2 regions of the Variovorax sp. KBS0712 genome follow, and region 1 is predicted to be linked to the other one. Evidence: predicted binding sites of a transcription regulator. Region 1 holds the regulator's gene; the other holds the start of a gene.
What was found. The regulator HrcA, encoded in region 1, represses chaperone genes, less so after heat shock. The targets are predictions, from matches to a motif close to TTAGCACTCNNNNNNNNNGAGTGCTAA.
Positions count from the first base shown of each region.

Region 2: the regulator HrcA is predicted to act here: its motif matches at 4,162-4,188, upstream of FFI97_RS25820 (co-chaperone GroES).

Region 1 is NZ_VCCD02000002.1:575,294-585,917, reverse strand. It holds gene FFI97_RS19635 (dynamin family protein) at 1-1,375, shown strand, start outside; gene mutY (A/G-specific adenine glycosylase) at 1,416-2,450, shown strand; gene rapZ (RNase adapter RapZ) at 2,467-3,339, opposite strand; gene recN (DNA repair protein RecN) at 3,342-5,024, opposite strand; gene FFI97_RS19615 (NAD kinase) at 5,062-5,967, opposite strand; gene hrcA (heat-inducible transcriptional repressor HrcA) at 5,999-7,006, shown strand; tRNA gene FFI97_RS19605 (tRNA-Ile) at 7,042-7,118, shown strand; gene FFI97_RS19600 (hypothetical protein) at 7,312-7,686, opposite strand; gene FFI97_RS33650 (hypothetical protein) at 8,036-8,341, opposite strand; gene FFI97_RS19590 (IS1182 family transposase) at 8,809-10,224, shown strand.
Region 2 is NZ_VCCD02000003.1:212,648-223,271, forward strand. It holds gene FFI97_RS25800 (hypothetical protein) at 1-14, opposite strand, end outside; gene FFI97_RS25805 (LysR substrate-binding domain-containing protein) at 112-1,047, shown strand; gene FFI97_RS25810 (copper-transporting P-type ATPase) at 1,028-3,250, opposite strand; gene FFI97_RS25815 (plastocyanin/azurin family copper-binding protein) at 3,406-3,897, opposite strand; gene FFI97_RS25820 (co-chaperone GroES) at 4,275-4,565, shown strand; gene groL (chaperonin GroEL) at 4,621-6,276, shown strand; gene xylB (xylulokinase) at 6,348-7,814, opposite strand; gene FFI97_RS25835 (AraC family transcriptional regulator) at 7,867-8,808, opposite strand; gene FFI97_RS25840 (carbohydrate kinase family protein) at 8,824-9,792, opposite strand; gene FFI97_RS25845 (transaldolase family protein) at 9,816-10,487, opposite strand; gene FFI97_RS25850 (L-iditol 2-dehydrogenase) at 10,505-10,624, opposite strand, start outside.

The sequences.
Region 1 (10,624 bases):
GCATCCGCTGCTCGAGCAGGGCCTCGTGATCCTCGACACGCCCGGCCTGAATGCGATCGGTGCCGAGCCCGAACTCACCGTGAGCCTGATCCCGCAGGCGCATGCCGTGGTCTTCATCCTGGGCGCCGAAACCGGCGTGACCCGCTCTGACCTGTCGATCTGGCGCGAGCACCTGATCACCGGCGACGACAGCCACGACACGCGCTTCGTGGTGCTCAACAAGATCGACACGCTGTGGGACACGCTGAGCACCCCGACGCAGATCGCGCAGCAGATCGAGCGCCAGCGCGAAGGCGCGGCCCGGCTGCTCGAGGTGCCGCTGGCGCAGGTGCTGCCGGTGTCGGCGCAGAAGGGGCTGCAGGCCAAGATCGGTCACGACGCGGCCCTGCTCGACGCCAGCCGGCTGCCGGCGCTCGAGGCGCTGCTTGGCGAAGGCGTGCTCGGCAAGCGAGAGACCATGCTGCGGCTGGCGGTCGATGCCGGCATGACCGCGCTGCGCACCGAGGCCGAGCGCCTGCTGAAGGTGCGTCAGCGCGACCTGTCGGAGCAGGCGCTCGAACTGCAGGGCCTGCGCGGCAAGAACGTGTCGGTGATCCGCCACATGCGTGCGCGCATCGACCAGGAACATGCTGAATTCGAGGGCAGCAACACCCGCATCCTGGCGCTGCGCTCGGTACAGGGCAAGCTGCTGCGCGAGGTGTACGCGGTGCTCGGGCGCACGGCGCTCAAGGCCGACATGGTCAAGCTGGCCGCGGCGCTCAAGCGTCCCGGCGTCAAGTTCAACGTGCGCAAGGTGTACGGCGAAACCTTCGATGCGCTGCGCAACAACCTGCGCGAAGTGCAGGCGACCACGGCCGAGATCCAGTCGATGCTGCACGCCACCTTCCGCCAGCTCAACGCCGAGCAGGGCTTCACGCTACAGGCGCCGGCCGAACCCGACCTGAGCGGCTTTGAGCAGGAGCTGGGCCAGATCGAGCGCAGCCACATCCACTACCTGGGCGTGGGCAACCTGATCAAGCTCGCGCAGGCCGACTTCTGCGACAAGCTGGTGCGTGCGCTGGCCAGCCGGTTGCGGCTGGTCAACGAAGCCGCCATGACCGAGGTCGAGCGCTGGAGCAAGGGCGCCAGCGCGCAGATCGATGCGCAGCTCAAGGAGCGCCGCCGCAATTTCAGCAAGCGCATCGAGGCGATCGAACGCATCCAGAACGCCGCGGGCAGCCTCGACGACCGGCTGGCCGAGATCGCCGCGCAAGAAAGCCACCTGGCCGCGCTGCAGGAGCGGCTGCACGAGTTCACCTCGCTGATCGCGCAGCACGGCAGCCAGCCGCCTGTCGCGGCCGCCGCCATCGCGGGCGAGCAACTGCGTGCGGCCTGAGCGCAACGCCGCGCGGGCGGCCGTCTCTCCTTCCCTGTCGCTGCCCCCCGATTTCGCGGCACAGGTTGTGCGCTGGCAGCGCAGCCATGGGCGCAGCGAGCTACCGTGGCAGAACACGCGCGATCCGTACCGCGTCTGGCTTTCGGAGGTGATGCTCCAGCAGACCCAGGTCACGACCGTGTTGGGCTACTTTGCGCGCTTTCTCGAGCGTTTCCCGGACGTGGCGGCGCTGGCCGCCGGCACCGAGGACGAGGTGTTCGGCCTGTGGAGCGGGCTGGGCTACTACAGCCGCGCGCGCAACATGCACCGCTGCGCGCAGGAGGTGGTCGCGCGTTTCGGCGGCGCCTTTCCGCACACCGCCGCCGAACTCGTGACCCTGCCCGGCATCGGGCGCTCCACGGCGGCTGCGATTGCGGCTTTCTGTTTCGGCGAGCGCGTGGCCATCCTCGATGGCAACGTGAAGCGCGTTCTGACGCGCGTGCTCGGCTTCGACGGCGACATGTCGTCTGCGGCGCAGGAGCGCGCGCTGTGGGACCTCGCCACGCAGCTGTTGCCGCCGGACGGCCAGCGCGAGGCGGTGGCGCACTACACGCAGGGCCTGATGGACCTGGGCGCCACGGTCTGCCTGCCGCGCAAGCCCAGCTGCATGATCTGCCCGGTGAACGCGAGCTGCGTGGGCCTGCGCCAGGGCGCGCCCGAGCGCTACCCGGTGAAGACGCGCAAGCTCAAGCGCAGCGCCCAGTCGCTGTGGGTGCTGCTGGCGCGCGACGCGCAAGGGCGCGTGTGGCTGGAGAAGCGGCCCGCCAAGGGCATCTGGGCGGGGCTGCATTGCCTGCCGGTGTTCGACAGCCACGATGACCTGCTCGCGGCCCTGCCGTCGGGCGCGGCGCATGACACGCAGGACCTGCCACCCTTCGTGCACGTGCTGACCCACAAGGACCTGCACCTGCACCCCGTGCTGCTCCAGGGCGTCCAGCCGCAAGGCGAGGGCGCGCGCTGGGTCGAGGCGCAGGAGTGGAGCCGGCTGGGCCTGCCCGCCCCGATGCGCAAGCTGCTGGAAACCACCGAGGCCTGAGCGGCCTCCGCCGCCGTCAGGCGTCGAGTTCGCGATGGCGCTTGAGCGCGCCCCAGCGGGCACCGAAGGCGCGTGCCAGCTGCTCGACCAGGAACACCGACCGGTGCTGCCCGCCCGTGCAGCCGATGGCCACCGTCACGTAGCTGCGGTGGTCGCGCGCCAGCGCGTCGAGCCAGTGCGTCAGGAACTGCTCGATGTCGTCGAACATGCGCGCCACCTCGTCGTGCTCGCGCAGCCATTGGATTACTGGCTCGTCGCGGCCCGTCAGCGCGCGCAGCGCCGGCACGTAGTGCGGGTTGGGCAGCATGCGCACGTCGAACACGTAGTCGGCATCGAGCGGCACGCCGCGCTTGAAGGCGAACGACTCGAACACCAGCGTCAGCGCGTTCTGCGGCGCCGAGATCAGCCCCTTGATGTAGCTCTGCAGCTGTGCGGGGCGGATGAGGCTGGTGTCGATCACGTCGGCGCCGTCGCGCAGGTCGGCCAGCAGCTCGCGTTCGAGCTCGATGGCCTGCACCAGCACGCGGTGCTGCTCGGGCACGTCGGTGCGGCTTTCCTGGCGCGAGAGCGGGTGGCGCCGGCGGGTTTCCGAATAGCGGCGCAGCAGCGCGTCGGTGGTCGCGTCGAGGAACAGCGAGCGCAGCGAGACGCCGTCGGCGCGCAGCGCCTCGAGCTGCTGCGGCACGATCGGCAGCGACACGCCGCTGCGCACGTCCATCGCGATAGCCACGCGCGTGGCCTGCTGCTCATGCTGCAGGGCGATGAAGGCCGTGAGCAGTTCGGGCGGCAGGTTGTCGACGCAGTAGTAGCCGGCGTCTTCCAGCGCGTGCAGCGCCACCGACTTGCCGGAGCCCGACATGCCGGTGATGAGGACGAGGTCGAGATTCATGTTCATGGGGCGGTCGCCGGCGTCTTGTGGCCCAGCATTTCGCGCGCGTGGGCCAGCGAGGTGGCCGACACCTTTTCACCGCCCAGCATGCGGGCGATTTCGCGGGCGCGGTCGTCGGCGGCCAGGCGCGACACGCCGCTTTCGGTGCGCGGGCCGTCCGTGCCGGCCGCCGTCGTCTGGCGCTTGGCGACCACGAGGTGGTGGTCGGCGCAGGCCGCCACTTGCGGAAGATGGGTCACAGCGAGCACTTGGCGATCGCGGCCGAGCTGCTTCATGAGGCGGCCCACGGTTTCGGCAACGGCACCGCCCACGCCGGCATCGACCTCGTCGAAGATCAGCGTCTGTGCGGCGCCCAGTTCGCTGGTCGTCACGGCGATGGCCAGTGCGATGCGCGAGAGCTCGCCGCCCGAGGCCACTTTGCCGATGGCGCGCGGCGTGCTGCCGGCGTGGCCGGCCACCAGGAACGAAATTTCTTCGAGGCCGGCGCGACCGGGCTGCGCCAGCGGCTGCAGTTCGACGTCGAAACGCCCGCCCTGCATGCCCAGGCCCTGCATCGCCTGCGTGACGGCCTGGGCCAGGCGCGGCGCCGCCTGCTTGCGGATCTTGCCGAGGGCCTTGGCTTCCTTCATGTAGGCCTGCTGGGTGTTCTGCTCGGCACGTTCCAGGCCTTCGAGATCGCTTTGCGCGTCGAGTGCCTGCAGCTCCGCCTGCCAGCCGGCCAGCAGCGCGGGCAGCTCGGCGGGCGTGCGCTTGTAGCGGCGCGCGAGCGACATCCATAGGCCCATGCGCTCGTCGAGTTCGGCGAGGGTCTTGGGATCGGTGTCGGTGTCGCGCAGGTAGCCGTGCAGCGAGTGGGCCGCATCAGAGGCCTGCGCCACGCAGGACGCCAGCACCTCGCCCAGCGTGCGGAACTCGGGCTCGATGTGTTCGCAGTTCTGCAGCAGCGTCGCGGCGCGCGTGAGGGCGGCGAGGGCGCCGTTGTCGTCGTCTTCGAGCGCCTGGCTTGCGCCCTGGGCCGCGTCGATGAGCGCCTGCGCGTTCGAGATGCGCGAGTGGTGGGCCGAGAGTTCGTCCCACTCGTCGGCGCCCGGCGCGAGCTTCGCGACTTCGGAAATCTGCCATTGCAGCCGCTCGCGCTCGCGCTGCAGCGAGTCTTGCGCCGAGCGCGCGTGTTCGAGCGCCGAGAGCGCCTGGCGCCAGCTCTGCCAGGCGGCGTCGAGTGCGTCGGTGCGCGCGCCGGCGTAGGCGTCGAGCAGGCCGCGCACGGCCTCGGGGCGGGTCAGGCTCTGCCAGGCGTGCTGGCCGTGGATGTCGAGCAGGCGGTCGCCGAGTTCGCGCAGTTGCGTGGCGGTGGCGGGGCTGCCGTTGATCCAGCCGCGGCTGCGTCCCTGCAGGTCGACCGTGCGGCGCAGCAGCAGGCCGTCGCCAGCCTCGAAGCCGCCTTCGTCGAGCCAGCCGGCCAGCGCCGGGTCGGCGTCGAACTCGGCGCTCACGTCGAGTCGCTCGGCGCCTTCGCGCACGGCGCCGGCGTCGGCGCGGTTGCCCAGCGCCAGCTGCAGTGCGTCGATCAGGATGGACTTGCCAGCGCCGGTTTCCCCGGTCAGCACCGTGAAGCCGGCCGACAGATCGAGTTCAAGGGACCGCACGATCACGAAGTCGCGCAGTGCGATGCGTCGCAAAGCCATCTCAGTTCGTCCTCAAGCTGGGGGCGTGGTCCTTCATTCAGGAGCCCCCTTCGTTCCAATGGAGTTTTTTCCGCAGCGTGTCGAAATAGCTCCAGCCGCGCGGGTGCAGGAAGCGCACCCGGAAGTCGGAGCGGCGCACGACCACGCGGTCGCCGATGGCGAGCGAGGCGAGCGACTGCATGTCGAAATTGGCGCTGGCGTCGCGCCCGCTCACCAGCTCGATCACGATCTCGTCGGCGTCGGGCAGCAGCACGGGGCGGTTGGACAGCGTGTGCGGTGCGATCGGCACCATCACCCAGCCCGGCACCGCCGGATGCAACAGCGGCCCGCCGGCCGACAGCGCATAGGCCGTCGAGCCCGTGGGCGACGCGATGATCAGCCCGTCGGCGCGCTGGTTGGCCACGAAATGGCGGCCCACCGACACGCGCATCTCGACCATGCCCGAGGTGGCGCCGCGGTTGACCACCACGTCGTTCATGGCGAGCGCGTCGAACACCACGGCTTCGTCGCGGAGCACCTGCGCGTGCATCAGGCTGCGGTGGTCTTCTTCGTATTCGCCGGCCAGCATCGGGATCAGCGTGGCCTGGTAGTTGTCCAGCGGGATGTCGGTGATGAAGCCCAGCCGGCCGCGGTTGATGCCGATGAGCGGGATGCCGTAGCACGCGAGCTGCCGGCCGATGCCGAGCATGGTGCCGTCACCGCCGACCACGAGGCCGAGGTCGCAGCGCTGGCCGATTTCTTCTACCGACAGCGCCTGGTAGCGCGGGTGCGGCGGGGCGTCGGTGTCCTCGCAGGACGAACGCTCCACGAACACCGTGCATCCCTGCGATTCGAGGAAGGCGCCGATGCCCTCCATCACGCCGTCGCGCGCATCGGCTTGCGCCCGGGCGCCGGAAGCCTGGTATTTGCCGATCAGGGCGACGTGACGAAAGCGTGAGGTCATAGCTCACAAATTACAACACTAAAATCTTGCAATGCTGGACGACCGTGCCAAGTTGCTGTTGAAGACGCTGGTCGAGCGTTACATCGCCGATGGGCAACCCGTCGGATCACGCACGCTCTCGCGTTCGGCGGGGCTGGATCTCTCGCCTGCGACCATCCGCAACGTCATGTCCGACCTCGAGGCGCTGGGGCTCATCGCCAGCCCTCACACCTCGGCCGGACGCGTGCCGACCACGCGCGGCTACCGGCTCTTCGTCGACACCATGCTGACCGCGCAGCGCGAGCAGATGAGCACGCCGAGCCTGGCGGCCGACCAGCCGCAGAAGGTGATCGCCAACGCCGCGCACCTGCTGTCGAACCTGTCGCAGTTCGTGGGCGTCGTGATGGCGCCGCGCCGCGCCTCGGTGTTCAAGCAGATCGAATTCCTGCGCCTGTCGGAGCGGCGGCTGCTGGTGATCATCGTCTCGCCCGACGGCGACGTGCAGAACCGCGTGATCTTTCCGGAATCCGACTACTCGCAGTCGCAACTGGTCGAGGCCTCGAACTACATCAACGCGCACTTCGCGGGCCTGACGATCGAGCAGGTGCGCGACCGCCTGCAGTCCGAGGTCGAGAAGCTGCGCGGGGAAATCGCTGCGTTGATGCAGGCCGCGGTGCAGGTCAGCTCCGAAGTGCTCACCGACGCCCAGGCCGACGACGTCGTGATCTCCGGCGAGCGCAACCTGCTGTCAGTGACCGATTTTTCCAGCGACATGGGGCAGCTGCGGCGTGCCTTCGATCTTTTTGAAGAGAAGGCGCAGCTGATGCGGTTGCTCGACGTGTCGAGCAAGGCCGAGGGCGTGCGCATCTTCATCGGCGGCGAAAGCCAGGTCGTGCCCTTCGAGGAGCTGTCCATCGTCAGCGCCAACTACGAGGTCGACGGCCAGGTGGTCGGCACGCTGGGCGTGATCGGCCCGACCCGCATGCCGTACGACCGCATGATCCAGATCGTCGACATCACGTCGCGGCTGGTGAGCAACGCGCTGAGCCACCGCAAGTAAGCGGCCGCGCGCGGCGCATAGAATCGGGCCCGCGTGGGCCGTTAGCTCAGTTGGTTAGAGCAGCGGACTCATAATCCGTTGGTCGATGGTTCAAGCCCATCACGGCCTACCACCGAAGCCGCGTTAATGCTGAGAAGTCCGCTATTCAAAAGATAGCGGACTTTTTTCATGGCCGATCCGTTGCCAGATTGTTGCCAGATTTGGTCCGGATGCTGCTGCATTCAACCGCACTGCGCCGCACGTTTCGTCGCCAGTCCGGACTGTCGGCAACTTGCTCGCATCGGCACTTGTGGGGATGGTTCTGGCTATGCGCAGTCTTCCTGTTCTTCGTTGACCTTCAGGACTTCCCCGGCAGCGCGCTGAATCGACGCGGGGCTCAGCCTCGGTTGCAGCCGTTCGCATGCCGCCAAGCCGTCGACGATCAGCACCCTTGCCGCCCCCTGGATTTCGTTCTCAGCCGACAGCCCCACTAGCGCTTTCGCAGCGTCGTGCACGGCACACAAATCGGCGTCATCTCCATCAATTCCAGCGTCCTCGCATGCGGAGACCACTCCGTAGATGATTGCCCCGGCTTGTTGCACGAGAGCCTGAGCATCGTCGCCGATCAGCGCATGAATGCTGGCCTTGACATGATCGGCCTGCCAGGCTCGACGAATTTCGGCCTTTTGGAACAGGTTCAATCCCGTTACTGGTTTGCGACGAGTTCCCTTTCGCACTTTCTCCACTCCCCTAGAAGATTGCGTTCAACGAGTGGAGCTTACTGTGGGGAACGACGACGAAGCTGTGTGGTGGTGAGCAAGCACTCAGATGACCGCTCTGGAGCCATGCGAATGTCGCAAAGGGGCCCAAAGCGGAAGCTGAGACAGCTCCGAAATGGACGTTCACGCCGCTGGTGACTGAAGATCGAACACCGACGGCGACGCTGCGATCGCACGTTTGCAGACCTCGATGGCTACCGCGTTGTGCCTCAGCAGGCAGCGTGGGGAGCGCAATGACCTGTGCTGAAGCACTCGCAGACGTGTAGAGGCGTCAAGCCTCAAGTGACTGCTTCGCGACCATGACGAAACCAACTACAGTCGGACATCTCCAGGCACCGGCGAGATCTCGCTGAAAAGTATGGCCAAACTCTATCCAAGCGCAAAGATAGATGCAGTTCTTCACTTCGTTGAAGGTGCCGTCTCGGTCGGTCTTATTTCTGGGGCAGCCGTGGCTGCGGCCATTGGCCAGTTGATTCTGGGAGGCATCCTGACCTTGTTGGCGATAGGCATGTTCTTGCGCTTCAAGCGGGGTCGAGTCCACAAGTAAAAAGCTTGGCCAGCGATCGAGCCTTCGCATTCACCCCCTGAGTGACTTTACAAAGAGTCAATCAAGCGGAATCTCGGAGCACTAGTGTCCTTCTCGCGTTTGCTCATCTGGCTTCTTGCTTTTGCGTCGTACGGCGCATTCGCTTACGTCGCATGGAGTTGGTTCACCGGAACGCCGATTGGTGCGTTGGGTATTGGTTTTTACTTTGCTATTTTTTTAGGCACCCCTTGCTTAGTAGGCCATGCGGGCCACCTGTGGCGAAAGAACTTGTTGCTCGGCGCTACTCGGTTCGAAGCTGCCATCTGTATCGCCTTTCCGATCTCAGTCCTGTGCCTCGGAGCCGCCGCTCTGCTCTTTGGTAGATGAGCTGGCAAGCCTCAGATGGTAGAGCGCTCGGGTAACGTCTCTAGGCGGCCGATTGTGTTGAAAAACTCTCCCGAATCCCCGTAGCTGGCTTGCAGTTTGCATGCGCTTCGTGATCGATGGAGGTATGCATCATGATGGGTCAAGGCACCGCTCAAGATCAGTTGTTCTACGCATTCAACCTCGACGATCACGTCCCGCGTGATCACCTGCTTCGAGGCGTTGATCGCTTCCTCGATCTGAGCGAGCTACGCCAACATCTTGCGCCGTTCTACAGCCACACCGGCCGGCCATCGATTGATCCCGAACTCATGATCCGCATGCTGGTCATCGGCTACTGCCTGGGCATCCGATCCGAGCGCCGGTTGTGCGAGGAAGTCCATCTCCACTTGGCCTACCGATGGTTCTGTCGCCTGGGCCTGGAGGACAAGGTGCCCGACCATTCCACTTTCTCCAAGAACCGGCATGGCCGCTTCCGCCAGAGCAATGCATTTCGATTCGTCTTCGAGGCGGTGCTGCACCGCTGCATGACCGAAGGGCTGGTGCAAGGGGAGGGATTTGCCATCGATGCCAGCGTCATCAAGGCCGACGCTAACCGCGCGCGCAATGTTCCTGCCTCCGAGGTTGCGCAGTGGCGCCAAGGCACCCAGTGCAGCCGTGCGGTGCGCGAGTACCTCGAAGCGCTGGACGCCACTAATCCGGTTGCCGACGGTGCGCCCGAGGTGCCGCACGACACGCAGGCACCATCCAGGAACATCTCTCCGACCGACCCGGCTGCGCAATGGACCGCAGCACCGGGTGGTCCGGCCTTCTACGCGTACTCGACCAACTATCTGATCGATCTGTCGGCCGGCATCATCATGGACGTGGAGGCCACGCCTGCGCATCGCACACCGGAGGTCGACTCCACCCGAACCATGATCGATCGGGTCGAAGAGCGCTTCGACATCAAGCCGCGACGGCTTGTGGGTGATACGGCGTACGGCACTGCACCGCTGCTTGGTTGGATGGTTGAAGACAAGCAGATCGAACCTCATGTGCCCGTGTGGGACAAGACGGCCCGCAAGGACGGCAGCCTGTCGATCGGCGAGTTCGAGTGGGAACCAGAGCGCAATGAGTACGTATGCCCCGAAGGCCATGCGCTGCGTAATGAACGACGCCGATTCACGATCCCGCGCAGCCACGTCACGAAGGCCGACACGGTGATCTACCGAGCGAGTCAGTCAGACTGCGTCGGCTGTGCGATGAAAGATCGGTGCTGCCCGAACACGCCATTCCGCAAGATCGCGAGAAGCGTCCATGAAGGTGCACGCGAGACGGCACGATCCATTGCAAGGACACCGGAGTACAGCCAGTCACGCAGGGATCGCAAGAAAGTGGAGATGCTGTTCGCGCACCTCAAGCGCATCATGAAGCTGGATCGGCTCCGGCTTCGCGGGCTCAGTGGTGCGCAGGACGAGTTCCTGCTGGCGGCTACAGCCCAGAATCTGCGGCGGATGGCCAAGTGGTTGATGCCAATTGAAGGACATGCAGCCGTGAAAAGCGTGTGAGGTGAACGCAGCGGCGTGCTGCGCGCTCTCGCTTCGTTAACTCGATTGCGAATCCTGTGCGATCGCCAACGCAGGCAAGATTCGAGGCGAGTTTTTCAACACAATCGGCCGACTGTAGCCGGTCGCGCCGCCGTCGTGAACGGGCCCACAGGAGTCAGTCGACGTTCGAAACGTCCTGCCCGATACCTGCCGGTCGGCGCAGATGCATGCGACCGGCAGTTGCCGCCGCAGAACCGAAGGCCCCGCAAGCTGGCTCGCGGTTCGAGCGCGACCGCAAGTTCGACGAGCTGCGGCCGGCGGGTCATCGCGGGCCCGGCTCCAACTCGACAAAGTATGGCTACTGGCGGGCATTGCTCACGGTCAGCGTCGGCGCGGCACATACTGTCCCTCGAAGGTCTTT
Region 2 (10,624 bases), on a different contig from region 1:
GTTCGAAGGTTCATCTCGCGTCTTTCGGGAAGTGGCTGAAGACACCAACTCTAGGACGCTGGAGATAATCCGGATCGCGCCCGAAATTCTTTCTCCATAAGCGGTTGTTATATGTTGCTCCGAGAGATCGAGGTGTTCCGTTCCGTGATGTCCGTGGGCTCCGCGAGCAAGGCGGCTGCGCTGCTGGGCGTAACGCAGCCGGCCATCAGCCAGTCGCTGCGCAGGCTCGAGGAAGCCGCGGGCTTTCCCCTGTTCCGCCGGCTGCGCGGCCGCCTGCACCCCACGCCCGAAGCGCAGGCGCTGCTGACCGAGGTCGAGCGCGTCTTCGTGGGCCTGAGCAGCATCGAGCACCGCATGCGCAGCCTCAAGCGCTTCGGCGTCAACACGCTGCGCATGGCGGTGTACCCGGCCTTCGGCCTGAGCTTCGTGCCGCGGGTGCTGTCGCGGCTGGTGGCCGAGCGCGGCGACGCCGACGCCCGTCCGCAGATTTCGCTGCAGGTGCTCAGTTCGCGGGAGGTGCACGAGGCCGTGCTGGGGCGCCAGGTCGACTTCGGGCTGATGGCCGACGAAATGCCGACGACCGGCCTGGAGCACTCCGAATTCGCGCGCTTTCCGGGCGTGGTGGTGATGCATGCGAAGCACCGGCTGGCCCGCGCCAGGACCATCCAGCCGCATCAACTCGCCGAAGAGCCCTTCCTCGCGCTCAACCCGGAAGACGCGTCCCGGCGGCGCCTGGAGCGGGCCCTGGCGGACTGCAACGTCGCCTTGAGCGTGCTGGTCGAGACCCCGTACGCGGCCAGCGTGTGCGAGATGGCCCTGAGCGGCATGGGCATCGGCGTCGTCAACCCGGTCACCGCGCTGGAGTACGCGCAGCGCGGCCTGGCCGTGCGCCCGCTGTCGCTGGAGGTGTCCTTCGCGGGCCTGCTGGTGCTGCCGCCGGGACAGCCGCTGTCCGGCCTGGCGGTGCGCGTGCTCCAGCTCATGCGCATCCAGCTGGCCGAAGACCAGAAGGCCCTGGCGGGCCTTCTCAAGCCTCGCGCCAGGTAGCGCCGCGCAGGCGCAAGGCATTGGTGATCACCGACGCCGAGCTCAGGCTCATCGCCAGCGCCGCGATCATCGGCGACAGCAGCCAGCCGGTGAACGGGAACAGCACGCCCGCGGCCAGCGGCACGCCCAACGCGTTGTAGAGGAAGGCGAAGCCCAGGTTCTGCTTCATGTTGGCGATGGTCTGCTCGGAAATCACGCGCGCCTGTGCAATGCCGCGCAGGTCGCCCTTGACCAGCGTCACCTGGGCGCTGTTCATCGCGACATCGGTGCCGGTGCCCATCGCCACGCCGACGTCGGCCTTGGCGAGCGCGGGCGCGTCGTTGATGCCGTCGCCGGCCATCGCGACGATGCGGCCCTCGCGCTGCAGTTTGTCGACCAGCGCGAGCTTGTCGGCCGGCTTCACTTCGCCGTGCACCTCGTCGATGCCCAGCTTCGCGGCGACGGCGCGGGCGGTGGTCAGCCCGTCGCCGGTGGCCATGATGACGCGCAGGCCCGAAGCCTTGAGCGCGGCCAGCGCCTCCAGCGTGGTGGGCTTGATCGGGTCCGACACCGCGAGCAGGCCGGCGGCCTGGCCGTCCACCGCCAGGAACATGACACTCGCGCCCTCGGCCCGCAGGGCCTCGGCCTGCGGCTTGAGCGCTTCGACCTGCACGCGCAGCTGCTCCATGAGCGCCGTGTTGCCCAGCGCCAGCTTCCGGCCGTCAACGCCGCCGCTCACGCCGATGCCGCTGCTGGATTCGAAACCCTCGGGCGTGTCCAGCACCAGCTGGCGCTCGCGCGCCGCCCGCACGATGGCGTCGGCCAGCGGGTGCTCGCTGCCCTGGTCCAGGCTGGCGGCCAGGCGCAGCACCTCGTCGACGGTGAAGCCGGGCGCAGGCACCGCGCGCTCGAACTGCGGCCGGCCTTCGGTCAGGGTGCCTGTCTTGTCGACGATGAGCGTGTCGACCTTGCGGAAGTTCTCGATCGCGGCGGCATCGCGGAACAGCACGCCCTGCGTGGCCGCCTTGCCCGTGGCGACCATGATCGACATCGGCGTCGCGAGGCCGAGCGCACAGGGGCAGGCAATGATGAGCACCGCCACGGCATTGATGAGGCCGTAGACCCAGCTGGGCTGCGGCCCGAAGAAGCCCCAGGCGAAAAAGGTCAGCACCGCGATGGCGATCACCGTCATCACGAAGTAGCCGGCGACCTGGTCGGCCATTCGCTGCATCGGCGCGCGCGAGCGCTGGGCCTGCGCGACCATCTGCACGATGCTCGCGAGCACGGTCTGCGAGCCGACCTTTTCCGATTGCATGACGAGGGCGCCGTTGGTGTTGAGCGTCGCACCGATGAGCTTGTCGCCTACGCGCTTGGTCACGGGCAAGGGCTCGCCGGTGAGCATCGACTCGTCGACCGCACTGCCGCCTTCGATCACCACACCGTCCACCGGCACCTTCTCTCCGGGGCGCACGCGCAGCTTGTCGCCGACATGCACGTGGCCGATGGGCACGTCTTCCTCGGTGCCGTCGGCGCCGATCCGGCGTGCCGTCTTGGGCGCGAGCCCCAGCAGCGACTTGATCGCCGCGGAGGTTTGCGAGCGCGCCTTGAGTTCGAGGATCTGGCCCAGCAAGGTGAGCGAAATGATCACCGCGGCCGCTTCGAAGTACACCGACACGCGCCCCATCGACACGAACGACGCGGGGAACACGCCGGGCGCCACCGTGGCCACGACGCTGTAGGCAAAGGCGGCGGCCGTGCCCAGGCCGATCAGGGTCCACATGTTCGGGCTGCGGTTCGCCACCGACTGCACCGCGCGCACAAAGAACGGCCACCCGGCCCACAGCACGATGGGAACAGTGAGCACGAGCTCGATCCAGCTTTGCGTGCCCATCTCGAACCACTGCAGGCGGTGGCCGGCCATGGCGAGCACGGTGACGGCGACGCTGAGCGGCAGCGTCCAGAAGAAGCGCCGCTTGAAGTCTTTCAGCTCGGGATCTTCGCCCTCGTCGAGGGTCGGCATCTCGGGCTCCAGCGTCATGCCGCACTTGGGGCAGTTGCCCGGGTGGCCCTGCCGGATCTCCGGGTGCATGGGGCAGGTGTAGACCGTGCCCTCCGCAGCGGGCTGCGCAGGGCCCGCGGGCGCATGCCCGTGCGATGCGTGGTGATCGTGGTGGTCGTGATGACCGTGGGGGTGTCCTGCGTGCCTGGTGGACGTGTCGTTCATTCGCGTTCTCCGACAGGAAAGGGGGAAGCCCTTGAGGGGGAAGCGATCAGTGTCCAGGTTGACACGATGTGAAGGTCAAGCCCTGTCGCGCGATACCCTTGAAGAAAAAGCGCCGGCATGGCGGCCGGCGCGTGAAAGACGCGCACGCATGGCGCTCACTTGCCGGCCTTGCCCACCAGCACCGCGCCCTTCATTCCGGCGTCGTAGTGGCCCGGCTGCAGGCAGCCGAAGTCGACCTTGCCGGCCTGGGTGAACTGCCAGACGATCTCGCCGGTCTTGCCCGCGGCCAGCGTGACCATGTTCGGATCGGCGTGCTCCATCTCGGGATTCTTCTTCATGGCCTCGTAGTGCGCCAGCAGCGCCTTCTCGGTCCCGAGCACGAGCTCGTGCTTCAGGACGCCGGAGTTCTTGACGACGAAGCGCACCGTCTCCCCCTGCTTGACCTTGATGTCCGCCGGGGTGAAGCGCATCGAGTCCGTCATGTCGACCTGGACCGTGCGCGTCACCTTGGCGGCCACGCCGGGCTTGCCGACGGCGGCTTCGGCATCGTGGCCGTGGCCACCGGCATGGGTGCCCGAGGCAAAGGCGCCGGCAGCGGCCAGTGCGGCTCCTGCGGCGAAAACGGTGTTGCGGAAGGTGTGTGTCATGGTGTCCTTGGAGGTTGCCGGGATGCCGCGACTCTAGGAAGCCAAGCCCGTCCACCACCGATCACCCGGATTACAAAAAAGCAATCTGCGCGCGCGACCTCCGTGCGTCGGCGACATGGGCATCGCCTTATTTTGCCCGGGCAAAATATCCCAAAGCGTCCCGGCCGAAGGCACCCGGCCACCCGGTGTTTCTCCGGAAAAGCACGGCGGTGCCAAACGGCGGCAAGGGCGCCGCCCTTGAAAGGTCATCGAATGCCCTTATGATTAGCACTCGCTGCTGACGAGTGCTAACAGCCCTCCCATCCAGTCGACAGGTCGCCGGTTTCTCCGGCGCCCGACCACAAACAAACCCGTTTCTTACCCTTCCAGGAGATGCAATGAAACTTCGTCCTTTGGCCGATCGCGTGATCGTCAAGCGTGTTGACAGCGAAACCAAGACCGCCTCTGGCATCGTCATCCCCGACGCAGCCGCCGAAAAGCCCGATCAGGGTGAAGTCCTGGCCGTGGGCCCGGGCAAGCGCAACGACAAGGGCGAACTGGCCGCACTGACCGTCAAGGTCGGCGACCGCGTCCTGTTCGGCAAGTACAGCGGCCAGACCGTCAAGGTCGATGGCGACGAACTGCTCGTGATGAAGGAAGACGACCTGTTCGCAGTCGTCGAGAAGTAATTCTTCTCCTCCCTTTCGATCCCATCCAATCCAATCCATTCGGAGTTAATTCATCATGGCAGCAAAAGACGTAGTCTTCGGCGGCGAAGCCCGCGCACGCATGGTCGAGGGTGTCAACATCCTGGCCAACGCAGTCAAAGTGACCCTGGGCCCCAAGGGCCGCAACGTGGTGCTCGAGCGTTCGTTCGGCGCCCCCACCGTGACCAAGGACGGTGTGTCCGTGGCCAAGGAAATCGAACTCAAGGACAAGCTGCAGAACATGGGCGCCCAGCTCGTGAAGGAAGTGGCCTCCAAGACCAGCGACAACGCTGGTGACGGCACCACGACCGCCACGGTCCTGGCCCAAGCCATCGTTCGCGAAGGTTTCAAGCTGGTGGCTGCCGGCATGAACCCGATGGACCTGAAGCGCGGCATCGACAAGGCTGTCACGGCCCTGGTCGCCGAGCTGAAGAAGGCTTCCAAGCCCACCACCACCTCCAAGGAAATCGCGCAAGTCGGCTCCATCTCGGCCAACAGCGACGAAACCATCGGCAAGCTCATCGCTGACGCGATGGACAAGGTCGGCAAGGAAGGCGTGATCACCGTGGAAGACGGCAAGTCGCTGGACAGCGAACTCGACGTCGTCGAAGGCATGCAGTTCGACCGCGGCTACCTGTCGCCCTACTTCATCAACAACCCCGAGAAGCAATCGGCGCTGTTGGACAACCCCTTCGTGCTGCTGTTCGACAAGAAGATCAGCAACATCCGTGACCTGCTGCCGGTGCTGGAGCAAGTCGCCAAGGCTGGCCGTCCGCTGCTGATCATTGCCGAAGAAGTCGAAGGCGAAGCCCTGGCTACCTTGGTCGTGAACACGATCCGCGGCATCCTGAAGGTCGTGGCTGTGAAGGCCCCTGGCTTCGGCGACCGCCGCAAGGCCATGCTGGAAGACATCGCCATCCTGACGGGCGGCAAGGTCATCGCTGAAGAAGTGGGCCTGACGCTCGAAAAGGTGACGCTGGCCGACCTGGGTCAAGCCAAGCGCATCGAAGTGGGCAAGGAAAACACGATCATCATCGACGGCGCTGGCGCTGCTGGTGACATCGAAGCCCGCGTGAAGCAAGTTCGCGTTCAGATCGAAGAAGCGACCAGCGACTACGACCGTGAAAAGCTGCAAGAGCGCGTGGCCAAGCTGGCCGGCGGCGTGGCAGTGATCAAGGTTGGCGCTGCCACCGAAGTCGAAATGAAGGAAAAGAAGGCTCGCGTCGAAGACGCCCTGCACGCCACCCGCGCTGCAGTGGAAGAAGGCGTTGTGGCTGGTGGCGGCGTGGCTCTGCTGCGTGCCAAGCAAGCCGTGGGCGAGTCGGTCAAGGGCGACAACGCTGATCAAGAAGCCGGCATCAAGCTGGTGCTGAAGGCCATCGAAGCGCCCCTGCGCGAAATCGTGAACAACGCCGGCGGCGAAGCCTCGGTGGTGGTGAACGCTGTGCTGGCCGGCAAGGGCAACTACGGCTTCAACGCTGCGAACGACACGTACGGCGACATGCTCGAGCTGGGCATCCTGGACCCGACGAAGGTCACCCGCACCGCACTGCAGAACGCCGCTTCGGTGTCCTCGCTGCTGCTGACGACCGAAGCCATGGTTGCTGACGCACCCAAGGACGAGTCCGGCGCCGGCGGCGGTGGCATGCCCGACATGGGTGGCATGGGCGGCATGGGCGGCATGGGCATGTAATGCCCGGCTGAGCTCTGCTCACCAAAGTAAAAAGGGCCGCGAAAGCGGCCCTTTTTCTTTGTGCGGAAGGTTCAGCGGAACTGGTCGCGCAGCGCCATGTAGAGCACCTGGAATCGCGCATGACGCGTCTTGTGTGCGCCAGCGCCTTCGGAGGAAGGCGTCAGCGTCTGCTTCACCGGCGGCAGCGTGCACACCTCTGCCACAGCACCTCCATCGGCCAGCCACGCCAACCGCGCCGCACCGAGCGCACCGCCGGTCTCGCTGCCCGCATACAGCGTCAACGGCACCTGGAAGATGTCGGCCAGCAACTGGCCCCACCAGATGCTGCGCGCACCGCCGCCCACCAGCGCGACTTCGCGCAGCGGCATGTCGACCGGCAGGCGCAGCGTGTCGAAGCCATCGCGCAGCCCGAAGCTCACGCCCTCGACCACGGCGTAGGCAATCTCCGCGGGGCCGTGCGCATGCGTCAGGCCGAACAGCACCCCTTGCGCATTCGGGTTGTTGTGCGGCGAGCGCTCGCCCGACAGGTACGGCAGGAACAGCGGGCAACGCCCCCGGTCCGCCAGCGCAACCGAGGCCGCGGCTTCGAGCAGCGCCGCCTCGTCCACGAACTTGAAGGTCTTCGCTGCCCAGCTCACTGCACTCGCGGCCGAGAGCATCACCGACATCTGGTGCCAGCGCTTGGGCAGCGCATGGCAGAAGGCATGCATCGCCTGCGCGGGGTTCGGCAAAAAGCGGTCGGTCGAGACGAACACCACGCCCGAGGTGCCGAGCGAGACGAAGCCCTGCCCCGGCTCCACGAGCCCCATGCCGACCGCGCTGGCGGCGTTGTCGCCCGCGCCGCCGGCGATCTTCACGCCCTCGCGCAGCCCCCAGCGCGCCGCCAGTTTCGGCTTGAGCAGCGCGGAGACTTCACTGCCTTCGACCAGCCGCGGCATGTGAGCGCGCGTGAGCCCCGTGGCGGCGAGCAGTTCGTCGGACCAGTCGCGCGCGCCCACGTCGAGCCACAGCGTGCCCGCCGCGTCCGACATCTCGCTGACCGCCTCGCCGCTGAGCATGAAGCGCAGCCAGTCCTTCGGCAGCAGCACGCGCGCCATGCGGGCGAAGACCTCGGGCTCGTGCTCGCGCACCCACAGCAGCTTGGGCGCGGTGAAGCCGGGCATCGCGAGGTTGCCCGCGATCTCGCCCAGGCGCGGCACGGCGCGCGTGAGCGCCTCGCACTGCGCACCGCTGCGGCCGTCGTTCCAGAGGATGGCCGGGCGCAGCACCTCGCCCACCGCGTCGAGCAGCGTGGCGCCGTGCATCTGGCCCGACAAGCCGATGGCGCGCACCTGCGGCAGCGCCTCGGCGTGCGTGGTGCGCAGCTCGGCCATGACCGCCTCGAGCGCCTGCCACCATTGGGCGGGCGCCTGCTCGGACCACAGCGGCTGCGGCCGGTCGACCGTGAGCGGCGCGCGTGCCACGCCGACGATGCGGTGATCGTCCGCGAGCAGCAATGCCTTGAGCTCGGACGTGCCGAGGTCGAGTCCCAGATACAAGATGGTCTCCCTGATGGCGCCTTCGGAGCGGGCGCGTTCGCCTTGAAAGAAGTCAGCCGAAGCGCGTGTCGGCCTGGCGCCTGAACTCGCTCGGCGTCATGCCCTTGATTTCGAGAAAGCGCCGGTTGAAGTTCGCCACGTTGTTGAAGCCCACCTGGTAGCAGATGTCGGTCACGTAGTGGTCGGTCTGCATCAGCAGGTGGCAGGCGCTGTTGATGCGCACGCGGTTCACGAAGTCGGTGAAGCTGTTGCCGGTCGAGCGGCGGAAGAAGCGGCTGAAGCGGCTCTCGCTCATGCCCAGCTCGGCGGCGACGTCCGACATCGAGATCGAGTCGGTCATGTTGTTCGTGATGCGGTTCACGATGTCGTTGATCTGGTCGACCTGCGCATCGCCGTCGCTGCCCTGCACGCCCTGCATCTGCACGCTCGACAGCAGCCGGTAGTCGGTGCACTGCGCCAGGTCGGCCATGAACTCGCAGAACAGGCCCAGGCGGCGCACGCCACGCGCGGCCTTGATGGCGTCCCAGTGCGCCAGCGCCTGCGCCGACATGCCGAAGAACTCGATGCCGTGGCGCGCGCGGTCGAGCAGCGGCATCACGTCGCGCAGCTCGGGAATCTCGGCCGCCGCGCGCTCGATGGGCTCGTGGCGGAACTGGATCACGCGGTCGCGCCCGGCGGCGCCTTCCTCGGGCACATCGAGCGAGATCCAGTTGTGCGGCAGGCGCGGCCCGCACAGCACGAGATGCCCGGGCTGGAACGGGCCGATCCAGTCGCCGATGAAGGCCTTGCCCGAGGTCTCGGTGATCAGGTGCAGCTCATAGTCTTCATGGAAGTGCCATCGCACCAGCGGGCTCGGAAAGCCGTGCGCGAGGCAGCGCACCAGGCCGGTTTCTTCCGGGGCCTCGTAGCCCAGCGACGGGGAGCGCGCGAAATCGCGCTCCAGCTCGGGTTGGCGTTGACGAGGGATCGCGCGTTTGCGGGTGGTCGTGGTCATGGCGGCACGGATCGATCAGGGCCGGGAAGCGACGGCCTCGTTGTCTTCCTGCGAAAGCGCCGTGCGAACGGCTTCCAGCGTCGGTGGATCGGCGCCCTCGCGGGTGCAGTTCAGGGCCGCGGCGGTGGCGGCAAAGCGCATCACGGCGCGCCAGGCGTCGTCGCCGAGTTCGGCCAGTTGCGCCGGATGCTCGACGCCATGCGCCAGCAGCGCCACGGACAGCCCGGCGGTGAAGGTGTCGCCCGCACCGATGGTGTCGACCACCTCGACGCGCGGCGCGGCCACGGTGAGCGGCGCGCTGCCGGTGCGCCACAGCGTGGCGCCGGCACCGCCGCGCGTGACGATCACGGCGCGCGCGCCGGCCGTGAGGCACTCGGCCGCGAGCGCATCGACCGGCCGTCCGGGGGCGAGCAGCGCGGCGTCTTCGTCACTGAGCTTGACCAGGTCGGCCATGGCGAACCACTCGCTGACGCGGGCGCGGTAGGCGGCCATGTCCGGGATCAGGCTGGGCCGCACGTTGGGATCGAACACGATCACGCAGCGCCTCGTGTGGGCGGCCACGAGGTCGGCGATGCGCGACGACGCCGGCTCCTGCAGCAGCGAGATCGAGCCGAAGTGCAGGAAGCGGCATTCCGCCGGCAGCTGCGGCAGCGGCTCGGGCGCCCAGGTGGCGTCGGCACTGCCGCGTGTGTAGAAGGCGTAGCGGTTGGTTTGCGGCGTGCGCTCGACAAAGGCCAGCGTCGACGGCGCGTCGCTGCGCAGGATGAGCCGGGTGTCGACGCCGTTGCGTTCGAGAAAAGCCACCAGCCGCTCGCCGAACAGGTCGGTCGACAGCTGCGTGAGAAAGCCGGTCGGCTGCCCCAGCCGCGCGCAGGCCACGGCCGTGTTCAGCGGCGAGCCGCCTTCATGGCCGAGGAACGCCAAGGTGCCACCTTCGGCGGCGGTGAAATCGATCAGGGCCTCGCCCGTGAGTGCAATGCGCATGGTGCTTGGATTTTCTTCTTCTGTCAGGGCAAGGCGCGGGCGTCGGCCAGGAAACCCGCTTCGGCAGCCAGGGTGGCGGGATGGTCGAGCAGCTCGGCAAAGAGGCGCGGCGGGATGGTGATGGCGCCCACGCCCAGCCCCAGCAGCGCCAGGTAGGCCGCGCGCGAACGGATGCTCGCCACCAGCAGCCGCGTGCCCGAAGAAGGCCGTTGCGCCACCAGCGACTGCATCTGCGCGATGAGCGCCAGCCCGTCGATGCCGGCGTCTTCGAGCCTCCCGAGGTACGGCGCCGCATAGGCCGCGCCCAGCTGCGCGGCGAAGTGCGCCTGCTCGGGCGCGTACACGGCGGTCCACGTCACAGGCACGCCCTGGGCGATGAGTCGCGCGCCGGCGTCCAGGCCCTGGCGCGTGGCGGGAATCTTGATGACGAGCTGGCCGGGGTCGAACTGCGGCAGCAGGACGGCGGCGTCTTCCAGCATGCCGTCGACCTCGCTCGAATGCACCTGGGCCTGCACCTGGCGCGCGCCCAGGTCGATGCAACGCTTCAGCAGACCGGGCACATCGGCGCGCCCCACGCCGGCGCGTTGCAGCAGCGTCGGGTTGGTCGTCACGCCGTGCACCACCGGGTGCGGCAGGCAGGCCTGCAGCTCGGCCAGGTCGGCGCTGTCGAGGTACAGGTGGAAGTCGTCGTTCATGCGAAAGGAAGGTGGGTTCAGCTCATGACATTGCCGCCGTCGACATTGAGGGTCTGCGCAGTGATGTAGCGCGCCTCGTCGCTGGCGAGAAACACCGCCGCCCCGGCGATGTCGCCCGGCACGCCCATGCGCCCGAG